Regions from separate parts of the Citricoccus sp. genome, predicted to be linked through region 1. Evidence: riboswitches for the same ligand, from Rfam matches in the RefSeq annotation. Region 1 holds a riboswitch; the other holds the start of a gene.
What was found. Region 1 has a riboswitch for glycine ahead of PLJ28_RS00550 (hypothetical protein). Riboswitches for the same ligand answer to the same signal wherever they lie in the genome.
Positions count from the first base shown of each region.

Region 2: it holds a riboswitch for glycine, as region 1 does, so the genes downstream of both, cycA (D-serine/D-alanine/glycine transporter) here and PLJ28_RS00550 (hypothetical protein) in region 1, are expected to answer to the same signal.

Region 1 covers NZ_DAOMPX010000001.1:114,225-126,277, reverse strand. Annotated here, with positions in the region: gene PLJ28_RS00605 (dihydrofolate reductase family protein) at 26-592, shown strand; gene PLJ28_RS00600 (C40 family peptidase) at 938-1,648, shown strand; gene PLJ28_RS00595 (acyl-CoA dehydrogenase family protein) at 1,802-2,965, opposite strand; gene PLJ28_RS00590 (LssY C-terminal domain-containing protein) at 3,273-4,907, shown strand; gene PLJ28_RS00585 (DUF3253 domain-containing protein) at 4,951-5,220, opposite strand; gene PLJ28_RS00580 (aminoacyl-tRNA deacylase) at 5,312-5,848, opposite strand; gene PLJ28_RS00575 (DinB family protein) at 5,927-6,457, shown strand; gene PLJ28_RS00570 (DUF899 domain-containing protein) at 6,608-7,321, shown strand; gene PLJ28_RS00565 (hypothetical protein) at 7,355-8,551, opposite strand; gene PLJ28_RS00560 (LysE family translocator) at 8,727-9,443, opposite strand; gene PLJ28_RS00555 (class I SAM-dependent methyltransferase) at 9,676-10,512, shown strand; gene PLJ28_RS00550 (hypothetical protein) at 10,524-10,868, opposite strand; glycine riboswitch at 11,023-11,121, opposite strand; gene PLJ28_RS00545 (phosphoribosyltransferase) at 11,320-11,967, shown strand.
Region 2 covers NZ_DAOMPX010000135.1:84-2,887, forward strand. Annotated here, with positions in the region: gene cycA (D-serine/D-alanine/glycine transporter) at 256-1,737, opposite strand; glycine riboswitch at 1,889-1,987, opposite strand; glycine riboswitch at 2,238-2,338, shown strand; partial or broken gene PLJ28_RS15475 (glycine dehydrogenase (aminomethyl-transferring)) at 2,493-2,804, shown strand, end outside.

The sequences.
Region 1 (12,053 bases):
GGGACCGGGTTGCTACGGTTCGGCCATGGCCGTCATCTACGAGACCGCGTGCACGCTCAACGGCTTCCTGGCCACCGAGGACGACTCCCTCGACTGGCTGTTCGCCATCCCGGGGGAGCAGCCCGACCTCACGCCCTTCATGGAGTCGGCCACCGCGATCGTCATGGGTTCCACCACCTACGAGTGGGTGCTCGAGCACGAGGACCTGATGGCCCACCCGGAGCAGTGGCCGGAGTACCTCGGGCGCCAGCCGCTGTTCGTCTTCTCCAGCCGTGAGCTGCCGGTTCCCGAGGGCGCGGACGTGCGGGTGCTGGACGGCGACGTCGGCCGGCACCTCCCCGAGATCCGGGCGGCCGCCGGTGCCGGCGACATCTGGATGATGGGCGGCGGGAGGCTCGCCGCCCAATTCCTCGAGGCGGACGCCCTGGACCGGGTCTGCCTGACCCTCGCGCCGGTGACCCTGGCCTCCGGCAAGCCGTTGTTCGCCGGCGACGCGCGGTGGGACCGGTTGCGGTTGCGCTCGGCCGAGAAGATCGGCGAGTGGGCCCGGTTGGTCTACGACGTCACCCCGTCGTCGTCCCGGGGCTCCTGAGCCCGCGACCTCCCCGTCGCGGCCACCGCCGCGCCGAGCGTGCGGACCGTCAACTGTCCGGTCCGCACGTTGACGGTCAGGGCCCGGAACGTGGCCGCCGGGTGATCGCGGAACCGGGAACCCACCGGTCAGCGCGGCATGTCCCCGACCCGGACGACGCGAGAATCACGAAGTGGTAACGTCAAGGGCCGTGCGTGGACCTGGGCGCGCGCCCGCTGTGGCCTCCTGCATGGCACTTTCAGGAAACATCCAGGTGATGGACAGGGACACGCAAGGTTGCGACTCGATAACATTCGTGTACGGTATGTAACGATCCGATTACACGCGAAGCATTGAGAGCATCCCATGACCTACTCCTCCCGCCGTGCCCGCCTCCTCGCCGAGAAGCAGGCCCGCCGCACTCACCGTCGTCGTTCCCTGACCGTCGGCGTCGCCGGTCTGGCCACCGTCGCCGGAGCCACCATCGCCGGTGTGGCCCCGGCCGCGGCCAACGACGGCGGCGCCGCGACCGTCGACTACTCGGCCCAGCAGGGCTACAACTGGAGCGCGGGCGACTCGTCCTCCACCTCCACCGCCGCCACCTCCGCTGCCGGTGGGTCGTACGACTACACCCCGGCCTCCACCGGTTCGTCCCAGGCGACCTACCAGCTGGCGTCCTACACCACCTCCTCCGCCAGCGGCTGGAGCGCGGACGTGGCCCAGTGGGCCACCGCCAAGGCCGCCGATCCGAGCGTCTACTACAGCTGGGGCGGCAACGGCCCCACCGCCTATGACTGCTCCGGCTTCACCCAGAGCGCCTTCGCCCAGGCCGGCAAGAGCATCCCGCGGGGCTCCTCGGCGCAGTTCTCCGGGGGGCAGAAGGTCTCCATGAACAACCTCCGGGTGGGTGACCTCGTGTTCTGGTCCAACAACGGTTCGGGTTCCGGTGTCTACCACGTGGCCATCTACATCGGCGATGGCAAGATCGCGCACGCCCGCAACCCGCAGATGGGCGTGTCCGTCACCAACCTGAACTACAGCCCCACCAACATGCTCGGCACCGCCGTCCGGTACTGACCAGAACCCTCCGGGATCCCTGCGGGATCCTGACGGTCCAGGGCCCGGTCGTCCGCGATGCGGACGGCCGGGCCCTGGACCGTCCCGGGCATCGACGGGGGCGGCGACGGAGGCCCAGGCCGGGGCCGGGACCGGGGGCGGTGCGCGTCCGTCTCACAGGTTGCGGGCGATGAGCTCCTTCATGATCTCGTTCGTCCCGCCGTAGATCCGCTGCACCCGGGCATCGGCGTACAGCCTGCCGATCGGATACTCGAGCATGTAGCCGTACCCGCCGAACAGCTGCACGCAGCGGTCGATGACCGTGCCCTGCAGGTCGGTGGAGTAGTACTTCGCGCGCGAGGCCATGGCGGCATCGAGCTGGCCGTCCACGTGCAGGGCGACGCAGTGGTCGAGGAAGGTCCGGGCCACCAGGACCTCGGTGCTGACCTCGGCCAGCGTGAACCGGGTGTTCTGGAAGTCGAAGACCTTCTGCCCGAACGCCTCGCGCTGGCGGGTGTAGTCCAGCGCCAGTTCGAACGCCAGCTCGGCGTAGCCGACCGCCGTGATCGCGATCGCCAGCCGTTCCTGCGGCAGCTGGGCCATCAGCTGGTAGAACCCCTGGCCCTCCCGCTCGCCCAGCAGGTTCGACGCCGGCACGCGCACGTCCGTGAAGGACAGTTCGCGGGTGTCCTGGCCGTGCTGGCCGACCTTGGACAACACCCGCCCGCGCTCGAACCCGGCCAGGCCCTCGGTCTCCACCGCGATCAGGGACACCCCGCGCGCACCCTCCCCGCCGGTCCGCGCCACCACGATGATCAGCCCGCCGTGGGTGGCATTGGTGATGAAGGTCTTGGACCCGTTGATCACGTAGTGGTCGTCCTCGAGCCGGGCGGTGGTGCGGATGTTCTGCAGGTCCGAACCGGTGGAGGGCTCCGTCATGGCGATCGCGCCGATGAGCTCGCCGCTGGCCATCCGCGGCAGCCAGGAGCGCTTCTGCTCCTCCGAGCCGTAGGCGAGCACGTAGTGCGCCACGATCGTGGAGTGGATGGAGTACCCCAGGGACCCGTCCCCGGCCTTGCCCTGCTCCCACAGCACCGCGGCCTCGTGGGCGAAGCCGCCTCCGCCGCCGCCGTACTCCTCCGGAACGGAGATGCAGAGCAGTCCGGCCTGCCCGGCGGCGAGCCACGTCCCGGAGTCCACCTGGTGCTGCGCGGCGAAGCGTTCGGTGTGGGGCGTGAGTTCCCGGGCGAAGAAGGAGCGCGCGAGATCGGCGACGTCGGCCACCTCGTCCTTCAGCCATGGGGAGACATAGGCGGGGGTGCGGAAGGTGGCGGCCACGGGAACTCCTGGGTCGGTACGGTGCGGGAACGACAGGCGGAGGGGAGGCGTCGTCCCTGTCAGGGCACCGTATGCACCGGGAGCGGTTCGGGGCAATGGCGACGACGCCGGACACGTGCGGCACCACCGGGTGCCGCACCTGTCCTGTCGACCGGGCCCGCGGGGGGCTCCAGCGGGCCGGCGGCGGGCCTCGTGCCGCATCAGGACGAGCTCCAACCGAGGCGCCGAGCGAGGGGTGCAGTGGCCCACGGTGACCGATAGGGTGACCGCACGGCCCCGAGCCGGGGCCGGCAGGGCCGGCCAGACCATGGACACGCAGAGCAGCCACCGGATGTCTCCCGACGGTCCGGAACCGTCGGGACGCCACAGCGCCCGCGCCACCGTCCTGCTGTGGTGCCACCGGGTGCTGCGCCTGGCCGTCACCGCCCTCGTGGGCCTGGGCGTCTACCACCTGGTCCTCGAGGAGTTCGACACCCATGGCCGCCTCGTCTGGGGCTTCCTGCTCCTCTGGGTGCTCTGCGCGTACGTCCTGCTGCCGCAGCTGAACCGCGTGCTGTCCCGGGTCTACGTGCCCGATTACTTCATCGGCAGGGCCCGGACGGCCGATGGGCTGTTGGGCGACCCGGTCAACCTGGCCGTCCTGGGGACGGCGGACCAGCTGGCCGCGGCACTGCGCGCGGCCGGCTGGACCGCCGCGGACCCGCTGAAGCTGTCCACGGGGTGGGGCATCACCCGGGCGTCCCTGCTCCGCCGCAGCTATCCGGCGGCCCCGGTGAGCCCGTTGTTCGTGTTCGGCCGCCGTCAGGACCTGGCGTTCGAGCGCGAGGTGGCGGGCAGCCCCGCCCAGCGGCACCACGTGCGGTTCTGGGCCTGTCCGCCCGGCTGGACGCTGCCCGGTGGCTTCGACGCCGACCTGGTCGGGGCGGCCACCTTCGACCGCCGGGTGGGGCTGTCCCTGTTCACCCTGCAGATCACGCACAAGGTGGCCGAGCGGACGGACGAGGAACGGGACCTGGTCGTCGCGGCGCTGCGCTCGGCGGGCGCCGCGGTCCACGTGGTCAGGCACTTCACCACGGGGTATCACACCCGCAACGGGGGCGGGGACGCGATCGAGACGGACGGGGACCTGCCCATTGTCGACCTGCGGACGGTCGCGGTGCCGGAGGCGTCACCCCTCGAGTCCCCGCCGGCGGGTGAGTCCCGGGGGACGACCGAGGCGGCGGACGTCGCGTCACCGTCCGGCCCGGCGTGCACGCGGGCTCCGGTAGACCCGGCACGGGGCGGGTCGCCGGCCGAGCGGCACCGGAGCCTGTTCGGCTCGGGAACGTCTCTGGACCGGCTGGTCTTCTTCAGCGACGCGGTGTTCGCCATCGCCATGACCCTGCTCGTGCTGGAACTGATCCTGCCCGGTGACCTCGACCCGCAGCAGGTCGACCGGGCCCTCGCGGCCCACCTGCCGGAATTCCTCGCCTACGTGCTGAGTTTCACGGTCATCGGGACCGCCTGGATGAATCACCACCGTAAGTTCACCGTCATCCGCCGGTACGACGTGCGGTTGCAGTGGCTCAACCTGTTGTTGCTGTTCCTCATCGCCCTGCTCCCCATGCCCACGAGCCTGCTCAGCGACTACGGCGGCAGGACCTCCCCCTGGCCCGTGGTGCTCTACGCGGTGGTGACGGCGGGGGTGTACATCACGTTGAGCCTGATCTGGCGGCATGCCTGGCGGGCCGCGCTGATTGTTCCCGAGGTGGACGCCGAGCTGTACCGGTACGTGCTGCACGGCGCCTGGCCGGTGCCCGCGGTCTTCCTCGGCAGCGTGCCCGTGGCGTTCGTGAGCCCGGAACTCGCGGCGTACTCGTGGCTCCTCCTCGTGCCGGTCCTGCCGACGGCGCGGCGACTGCGACGCCGGAACGCGGGCCTCGCGGAACGGGAGTCGGAGTGAGCCAGACGGCCTGAACGCACCCGGCCGGTGGGTCCGGGGGGTGCTAGGCCCGGCGGATCCTGATGGGTCCGCGGGCCGTGGCGAGGTCCACCACCTCGCCGCGCTGGGTGATGACCACCTCCCCGGCCTCCACGAGACCCGCGGCCGCGGAGCGGGCCTCGTCCATCAGGGGGCGCCAGTCGTTCCCGGGACCGGCCACGGCGCGGGCCGCCTCACTCGGGCAGATCGTGGCACCTGCCCGGCGGCGCGAGAGCAGGTCGAGGATCGTGCGCCGGAACTCCTCGAGCGGTGGATCGTCCTCATGCGGGCTCACGACCCCAGTCTCCAGCACGTCCGGGGTGGGGACCAGCGACGCCGGTCCGCCCACCCCCGCTCCGCTCGCCGCCACCCCGGCCGGCCGCCCGTCACGGTCTCCTCGGGCTCGGCCGAGGCGTGCGGGACGAGGTCCCGGGCTCCGGCTCGGTGACGTCAGCGACGTCGGCCGCCAGGACCGCGATCAGCGCGTCGGCGTCGACGGTGACGGCCGCACCCGGGGCGCCGGCCCCGATGGAGACCGTCCGCCCGCGCAGGGTGAGGTCCGCGATCACGGGCCAGGCCGTCGTCGAGCCGAAGGGAGTGATGCTGCCGCGCGGATAACCGGTGACCGCCCGGGCCTCCTCGGCCGAGGGCATCGACAGGCGGTTGACGCCCAGCGTGGCACGCAGCTTGGGCCAGGCGATCGCGCGTGTGCCGGGGACGAGCACGAAGACGTAGTCACCCTCACCGCGTCGCACCACGAGCGTCTTCACCAGGTGGCCCGGCTCCACCCCGCGGGCGGCGGCCGCCTCGGCCAGGGAGGACACGGGGCCGTGCTCGGTCAGGGCGTACTCGATGCCGGAGGCCTCGAGGGAGGGCAGGCCGGCGGGCCGGCCCGTGGGCCGGCCGGGCTCTGGGGTGCTCACGCTGTCAGCGTACCCAGCGCTGGACCCATCACCTCGACTCCCCTCGACGGGGTCGGGTCACGGGTGCAGGATGGGGGCATGAGCTCCCAGGCCCCTGCCCCTGTCCCCGGCGACGACCGCGACTGGACCTTCGTCATCACCGACGGTTGCGAGGAGTGCGGCTTCCGGCCCTTCGACGCGGCCGAGACGGCCCGGCGGATCAGTGCAGGCACGGAGCGATGGCGGGCGGTCCTCGAGCGTCCCGACGCGGCGCGGCGACCCTCGGAGCAGGTGTGGTCCCCGCTGGAGTACGCCTGCCACGTGCGGGACATGGTCCGGTTGCTGGGCGAACGCGTGAAGGCGATCCGTGACCAGGAGGCCCCCGAGTTCGCCGACTGGGACGGGGATGCCATGGCGGTGAAGCTCGCCTACTGGGCCGCGGACCCGGGCACCACGTGGGAGGACCTGGGGCGGACCACGCGCCGCACGGTCAGCGTCCTGGAGTCCGTGCCCGCCGGGGCCCGGGACCGGACGGGCCGCCGCTCGGACGGGGTGGAGTTCACCGTCGCCTCGCTCGGCCAGTACATCGGTCACGAGATGGAGCACCACCTGCACGACGTGCGCGGCTGACCGGCGGGCGCGCTCCGGGCCTGGCCGGAACCGACCCGTCCCGCCGACCGCATCCCGCAGGAACGGAGATGCCCGGTGGGCCATGCCCGGCCTAGCGTGGTCCCATCACCGGGACCGCGGTGGCCCCGGCCTGAACCCAGGAGGGACACCATGTCCGTCACGGAATCGGTCCAGCACCAGGACCGGGCTCCCGCCCTGCCGCGCGTCGTGGACCGGGCGACGTGGCAGGCCGAGCTCGACGACCTGCGCCGGCGGGAGAAGGCGGTCACGCACGAGCTCGACGCGATCGCCGCGCAGCGGCGCCGGTTGCCCGCGGTGAAGCTGCCCCCGTACACGCTGGAGGGGGCCTTCGGCCCGATCACCCTGGCCGAGGTCTTCGAGGGCAAGCGCCAGCTGATCGTCTACCACCACATGTGGGAGCCCGGCGCGGACTTCCAGTGCGGTGGCTGCACCTACTTCACCTCGCAGTTCACCCGCCTGGACTTCCTCGACAACTACGACGCCCGGTTCGTGGTCGTCACGCAGGGCCCGATCGACGAGGCGCTCGCCTACCGGCGCAAGGTGGGGAACCAGATGACCTGGTACTCGACGGCGCACAGCGACTTCGGGGCCGACGTCGACGCCCCGCCGGGTGGTGGGTTCGCGCTCAACGTGTTCCTGCGCGACGGTGCGGACGTGTACCGCACCTGGCACACCACCGGGCGGGGGATCGAGCAGTTCTCCGCCGCGTTCGCGCTGATCGACGCGCTGCCCTACGGCCGGCAGGAGCAGTGGCAGGACGTGCCCGAGGGGTGGCCGCAGGGCGAGACCTACGCGGGATGGCCGGACTCCCCGGACATCGCGCGCTGGTACGGCCGGGGGTGACGCGCAGCGGCCAGCCACACCCGGCCGTCGCGGTCACTCGGGGGCGGGCAGCCAGCTGCGGACCACCCCACCGTAGGTGCCCGGATCGGGCGGTTCGATCTCGCGCTCCCGCACCCCGAGCACGGCCGTCCAGGCCTTGTGGACCAGGTCGTAGTCCTCGGCGTCCGCGGTCGTCTCCCCCGGTTCCCGGTAGGTCATCCACCGGTCACCGCCCGCGTGGAAGACGTTGAGCAGGTAGCGCGTCCCGTCCCGCACCTGCAGGTCGTTCTCCGCCGTGCACCCGTACTGGCGCAGGGAGTCCACGAACTCGGCCACCAGGTCGAGTTCGCCCATCTGCAGGACGGGATAGAAGTTCTCCCGGTGGAAGTCGTACACGGTGGGTGCATCCTCCACGTAGATCGGGTACCGATGGTTGCCCGTGGGGATGTAGGCGATGTGCGTGGCCAGGTATGCCGTCTCGATGAACGTCCCGTCGTCGGCCCCCTCCGGGAACTCCGCGGCCCCGGGCAGCGGATAGTCCTGGAGGAAGCGCCATGCCCTGGCGGGGAGATCACGGGCCTCGGGCGGCACGTCCAGGCCGGGGACGACCTGTGCCTCGATCAGGAGCAGGGTCCAGATCACCAGGTCGAAGGCGTCCCCCAGGGAGGCCTCACCGGAGGCGAGCATCGGCTCGTAGTCGAGCTCCATCGCGGCGGACAGCGAGTCGCACCGGGCGAGAGCGGCGTTGGCGAGGCCGACCATGTGTTCCACCCGGGCGTCGTTCGCCTGGTACTGGTTGTGCGCGTGGATGGCCAGCGGCAGGACGGATCCGTAGTCGGAGCACGTGAGCGCCCCCGGATCGCGGGCCAGGAAGGGCTGGACCAGGTCCGTGAGGTTCTCCCGTGCGCCGTCGCGGGCCATCTGGTCGACGTCGGCGGTGTTGGCGCTCGCGTACGTCACCTCGATCAGGGAGGCCACGGAGTCCTCCCAGAGGTCCTCGGCGGCCCCCGGCCGCCGCTCGTAGAGGTCGACCATCTCCTCGATGCCCCGGCGCACCGAGAAGGCCGCCTCCCCGGACTCCGTCACGGACCAGGGCTCGGCCACCAGGGCCTGCTGCACCGTGCCGGAGGGGCGCCAGCCCTCGGGCATCCGCCCCGGGTCCAGCACGCAGTGCGAACTCTCCGGCGCCGAGCAGGACGTCAGCAGGACCAGGGGGAGCAGTGACGCGATCACCGCGCGGGTCCGTTGCACCGATGGGCCTCCTGTCCAGGCCCCCGGCCTGACCGCTGGCTCCCCGCGCCGGTGGCCCGTGCGCGTGATTGCACCGCAATGTACTCCTCCCGGCGGCTCCCCGCACCAGTTCATCGGGCGGGTCGAGGACGCCGTTCAGGCACCCCGGCGTGCAGGCGTCAGCACCGGAGGACGGTCATCCGCGGGCGGCGGCCGGAGCCGGACCGGTGAGGGCGTCGGCCAGCAGGGTGCCGCCGAAGCCCATCAGCACCAGGCCGGTCACCCGGTCGATGGCGGCCAGGGACCGCGGGCTGGACAGCCAGCGGCGTGCGTAGCCGCCCCCGATGATGAGCACGGCGAACCAGCTCATCGTGAGCGCGGCGTGCACCCCGGCCAGGGCCGCACCCATCAGCAGGGGCGAGACGCCGTCGGGGAGGAACTGCGGGATGGTGGCGATGTAGAACACGCCGACCTTGGGGTTGAGCAGGTTGGTGCCGGCACCGGTCAGCCAGCCGCGCCAGGGAGGGTCGGCGGGCGCCGGGGAGCCGGCGCCCCAGCCCCCCGGTTCGCCCGGGGAGGCGGCACCCGTCACGGCAGTGTTCACCGGGTCCCTCCCGGTGCCGCGGAACGAGGACCAGATCATCGACGCACCCAGCCAGAGCATGTACGCCGCCCCGGTGATCGTCAGCACGCGGTAGGCGAGCTCTGAGGCCGCGAGCAGGGCGGAGACCCCGACGGCGGCGGCGATGCCCCACACCACGGCCCCGGTGGCGACCCCGGTGGCGGTGGCCCACGCGTAGGGGCGGGACCGGGTCAGCGAGGACCGCAGCACCAGGGCGGTGTCCAGTCCGGGCACCAGGGTCAGCAGGCCGGCCACCACGGTGAAGGCGAGCAGGGCGTCCAGGATCGTCACCGATCCAGTGTAGTCAGGGAGGGTCGCCGGACCGGAGGAGATCAGGTGGTCCCCGGCCCCCCGTCCCGGCCCTTCCCGGGGCCCAGCCCGCGGGGAGGGCAGCGCCTCGTTCCTGTCTGCCGGACGCCCCCGGTGGGATACTGGTGCCGCATGACCCGCCACCGGTGGGTGGGCATCCCCGCCCTGGCGAGCCGGCCGTCCAGCACATCCCAGTGACTCCGGAGAACCCGTCATGAGCCAGACAGCAAGCCAACCCGGTGCCGACCGCGACCTGAAGTCCAGGCACCGCACCATGTGGGCCTCGGGTGACTACCCGGGCATGGTCGAGACGTGGTTGCTCCCCCTCGGGCCGAGACTCGTCGAGGCAGCCCGCGTCACCTCCGGCCAGCGCGTCCTGGACGTCGGTGCCGGCACGGGCAACGCGTCCCTGCCGGCAGCGGCCACGGGGGCGAGGGTCACCGCCGTCGACCTCACTCCCGAGCTGCTGGACGCAGGGCGGCTGCGCGCCGAGGCGCAGGGGTTCGACCTGGAGTGGGTGGAGGCCGACGCCGAGCACCTGCCCTTCGAGGACGCCTCCTTCGACGTGGTGATGTCCTCGATCGGCGTGATGTTCGCCCCCCACCACCAGGAGGCCGCCGACGAGCTCGTGCGCGTGTGCCGGCCCGGCGGGACGATCGCCCTGCTGAGCTGGACGCCCGAGGGCGTGGTGGGCGGGCTCTTCCGCACCATGAAGCCCTTCGCCCCGGCGCCCCCGCCCGGAGTGCAGCCGGCGCCGCTGTGGGGCACCGAGGAGCACCAGCGCGCCCTGCTGGGTGATCGGGTGGCGGTGGACTCCGCCAGCCGGGGCACCCTCGAGGTCACCGCCTTCGGCACGCCGCGCGAATTCGCCGAGCATTTCAAGGCGTCCTACGGCCCCACGATCACCGTCCGCAGGAACGCCGAGGGCGAGGGCCGTGCCGAGGAATTCGACCAGGCGTTCCAGGCCTTCTTCGACGAGGCGAACGTGGGGACCGAGGACCGGGCGCGCTTCGAGATCGAGTACCTGCTGACGGTGGCCACCCGGAGGTAACCGAGGCCGGCCTACCCCGGGACGGTGACGTTCCGGATGGTCATCTCGACGGTGTCGAAGGTGAGGTCGAGCATGGCCTCGAGCTGTTCGCGGACTCCGACGACCACCTCCGTGGTGCGGGTGACGTCCGCGTGGGGGGACAGGAAGCACTCGATCCACAGCCGCGGTGCGCGCCGGGGGCCGTCGATGCGGACGAGGGCGTCCTCGACGTCCCGGTGCGTCATCAGTCCGGTGGCCGCGGCCTGGGCGATCTTGGCGCACCGTTGCTCCGCCGCGGCGCCGGGGCCGGTGGGGCGGCCGGCCGGGGAGGCCTCACCGCCCGGGGTGAGACCGGGCCATGCACGTGCATTCGTCATCCGGGGAACTCCTGGGGTCTGCGATCGTTCTCGCGTCGTCTGTAGGTTCCTCCCCGATCTGTTGCGCGGCCTGAGAGTTTCCATCCCACCCGGGCGGGGCGGGACTTGCTCCTTCGGCGAGCACGGCGAAGACCGCGCTACTTTCCAGATGTGCCTCGGTGCGGCGGTGCGGGGGCCTGAGAGTTTCCCGGGAGGAATTGCTCCTACGGCGCCCGACCGGTGGTGCCGGACGGGACTCTCCCGCCACACCTCAACGGCAACGGCTATTCTGCTGTGATTGCGATCACAGTGTAGTCAGGCATTTGATTTGTATGCAAAATATGCCGTGAATCTCGTCACACGGGGTCATCCGGGCCGTTGCCGGGAACGCCGGGTGGTCGGGGGCCCTTCCAGTGCCACGACCGGCGCGCCTACGCTGGGGGCGACCCACAGCCCATCCCAGGGAGGGGACGTGCCGGAATTCCAGGACAGATACGACGCCGGTGCCCAGCTCGCAGCGCGGCTCGCCCCGCGCTGGGCCGGGCACGCCGACGTCGTGGTGCTGGGCCTGCCCCGCGGCGGGGTGCCGGTCGCGGAAGTGGTGGCCCGGGAACTGCGCGCACCGCTGGACGTGATCATGGTCCGCAAGCTGGGGGTGCCCTCCTACCCGGAGCTCGCGATGGGTGCCATCGGTGAGCAGGGCGTCCGGCTCCAGGACGAGGGCACCATCCGGCACTTCGGGGTCACGCAGGAGCAAGTGGCGCTGGTCGAACGCCGCGAGCAGCAGACCCTGGACCGCCGGGCGCGGCTCTTCCGTGCCGGCCGGGAGCCGCTGGACCTCACGGGCAAGACCGCGATGATCGTCGACGACGGCATCGCCACGGGCTCCACCGCCCGGGTGGCCTGCAGAGTGGCCCGGGCCCTCGGGGCGGCGCGCGTGGTGCTGGCCGTGCCGGTTGCCTCGCGGACCACCGTGGACTCGATGCTCATGAGCCGCGAGGCCGACGAGATCGAGGTACTGGCCACCCCCCGGGGCTTCCGGGCCGTCGGGGCCCACTACCGGGACTTCGCCGCCGTCGACGACGAGACGGTCGCGGCGATCCTGTCCCGCGGCAGCTGAACCCCCGGCCCGGTGCGACCGGGTGTTCCCGGACGCGACGGCCCTCCCTACTGTGGGACGAGGAGAGGGCGCCAGCGACCCCTGCG
Region 2 (2,804 bases), on a different contig from region 1:
TATGCCGACGGTCCCCCGATGCGCCCCCGGACGGTGGAGGCACCGCGGAGGGTGGTTCTGCTCCTCGGCGCAGGTACCGGTCTGCGCGTCCGCGCATCGTCTGGAGGTCTTCGCCCTCACCCCACACCGGCCTCGTGGGGACGGCACTCTCCGCCCGGGCCGGTGGGTACCGCTGTCCGTCCCACCCAGCCCGCCGAGGTGGCGGCCTGGGTGGGACGGACGGGATGGCGAGATCTCGGTGGCGGGACAGACGGTTCAGGGGGCGAGGGCCGGATCCTGAGCGTGGACGTCCCGGTCCTCGAGCTCCTGGCGGACCTTGGCCTCGTGGAGGGCGCGCAGGGCGGCGTGCTCGGGGTTGCGGCGCAGCTTCAGGTAACCGAGGCCCAGGACCAGGAACCACACCGGGGTGACGAGCAGGGCAGCCCGGGTGTCGGCCTGGGTGGTCATCGCCCAGATGATGAACCCGAAGAAGGCCAGCACCACGTAGGGCATGAACGTACCGCCGGGCATCTTGAACGCGCTCACGGCGTGCAGTTGCGGGCGGCGACGGCGGTAGACGAGATAGCTGACGAGGATGATGGACCACACGAACATGAAGCACAGGGCCGAGACGGTGGTGACCAGGGTGAAGGCCTCGGCCACGCTGCCCTCGGCATAGAGCAGTGCGACGCCGGCGAGCAGGAACATGCAGGAGAACAGCAGCGCGTTCTTCGGGACCTTCCGGGAGGACAGCCGGCCGAAGGCCTTGGGGGCGTCGCCCTCCGTGGCCAGGCCGTAGATCATGCGCGAGGTGGAATAGATCCCGGAGTTGGCCGAGGAGGTGGCGGAGGTCAGGACGATGAAGTTCACGACCCCGGCCGCGCCGACCAGCCCGGCCAGGGCGAACATGCCCACGAACGGTGACTCATCCGCGCTGTAGGCGGTCCAGGGCTTCACGGCCATCAGGATGATCAGCGCACCCACATAGAACAGCAGGATGCGCACCGGGATGGAGTTGATCGCCCGGGGCAGGTTCTTCTCCGGATCCTTGGCCTCGGCCGCGGTGGTGCCGACCAGCTCGATGCCGACGAAGGCGAAGACGGCGATCTGGAACCCGGCGACGAAGCCCATGAAGCCGGTGGGGAACATGCCGCCGTGCGTCCAGATGTTGTCGAAGCTGGCCTGGACGCCATCGTTCTCGAACCCGGTGATGATCATGACCAGGCCGATGACGATCAGGGCCACGATCGCCACGATCTTGATCAGGGCGAACCAGAACTCGGTCTCGCCGAAGGCCTTCACCGTGGGCAGGTTCAGGCCCAGCAGCAACGCGATGCAGGCGATCGCGGGGATCCACAGGGGCAGGTCGGGCCACCAGAAGGAGACGTAGTAGGCGATGGCGACGACGTCCGCGATCCCGGTGACGACCCAGCAGAACCAGTAGGTCCACCCGGTGAAGAACGCGGCCCAGGGCCCGAGAAGGTCACCGGCGAAGTCGGCGAAGTTCTTGTAGTCCGTGTTGCTCAGCAGCAGCTCGCCCATGGCGCGCATGACGAAGAACAGCATGAAGCCGATGATCATGTAGACGAAGATCACCGAGGGCCCGGCCACCGAGATGGTCTTCCCCGAGCCCATGAACAGGCCGGTGCCGATGGCTCCGCCGATGGCGATCAGCTGGATGTGCCGGTTGGACAGGGCCCGCTCCAGATGCGGGGACTGCTCGGTAGTGCTCACGGGGCGTGCTGGGGTGAGGGTCATTGAGGAACTCCAGTAAGTTGCGCGGTGTGCCGCGTCGTCCGTGGGTTCCTCCCCCTCTGTTGCACGGCCTGAGAGTTTCGCCCCACCCGGAGGGGGTGGGACTTGCTCCGTCGGCGAGCACGGAGAACTCCGCGCTACTTTCCAGAGATGCCTCGGTGCGGCGGTCCGGGGACCTGAGAGTTTCCTGGGGAGGAATTGCTCCTACGGTGCCCGACCGGTGTTCTGGTCGGGGCTCTCCCGCCGCACGTCAACGGCCATTCGACTGTGACAGCCCTCACATCCTAGGTGACAGTCACCTCGGCGCACAATGGATTTTCGAATTTCCGCACCGAATCCTGCTCCGCACGGCCCGGCGGCTGCGGGGGCGGTGAGACAGGGGCATCCGCAGCAGGACCGCGGCGAGGAGGACCTGTGTGACCCAGGATGACGTGAATGCGAGTGCCGTTGCACTCGGCAGAAAGTACGTATACGCTGTGACTGCAATCACATAGTCTGGCCGTTCACGTGCGGCGGGAGAGTCCCGTCCAGCATTCGTGGTCGGGCGCCGTAGGAGCAATTTCCTCCCCGGGAAACTCTCAGGCCCCCGTACCGCCGCACCGAGGCGCATCTGGAAAGTAGTGCGGAGTTCTCCGTGCTCGCCGAAGGAGCAAGTCCCACCCCGTCCGGGTGGGACGGAAACTCTCAGGCTGTGCAACAGATCGGGGAGGAACCCATAGACACCGCGGGAGACCGCGCAGACCTCTGGAGTTCCTCTCATGACGATCACCCCAGCCCGCCCCACCGCCGCTGAGCTCAGCGACCACTCCTTCGCCGAACGTCACATCGGTCCCGGCCCGCAGGCAGCGACCCAGATGTTGCGCACCCTGGGGTACGACAGCCTCGACGAGTTGGTGGACACGGCGGTGCCGGTGGACATCCGCCAACAGGATCGGCTGGAATTGCCCGAGCCCCGTTCTGAGGCCCAGGTCCTGGCGGACCTGCGGCAGATGGCCTCCAAGAACGTCCTCAAGACCCAGATGATCGGCCAGGGTTTCTACGACACCCTCACCCCGCCGGTGATCCTGCGC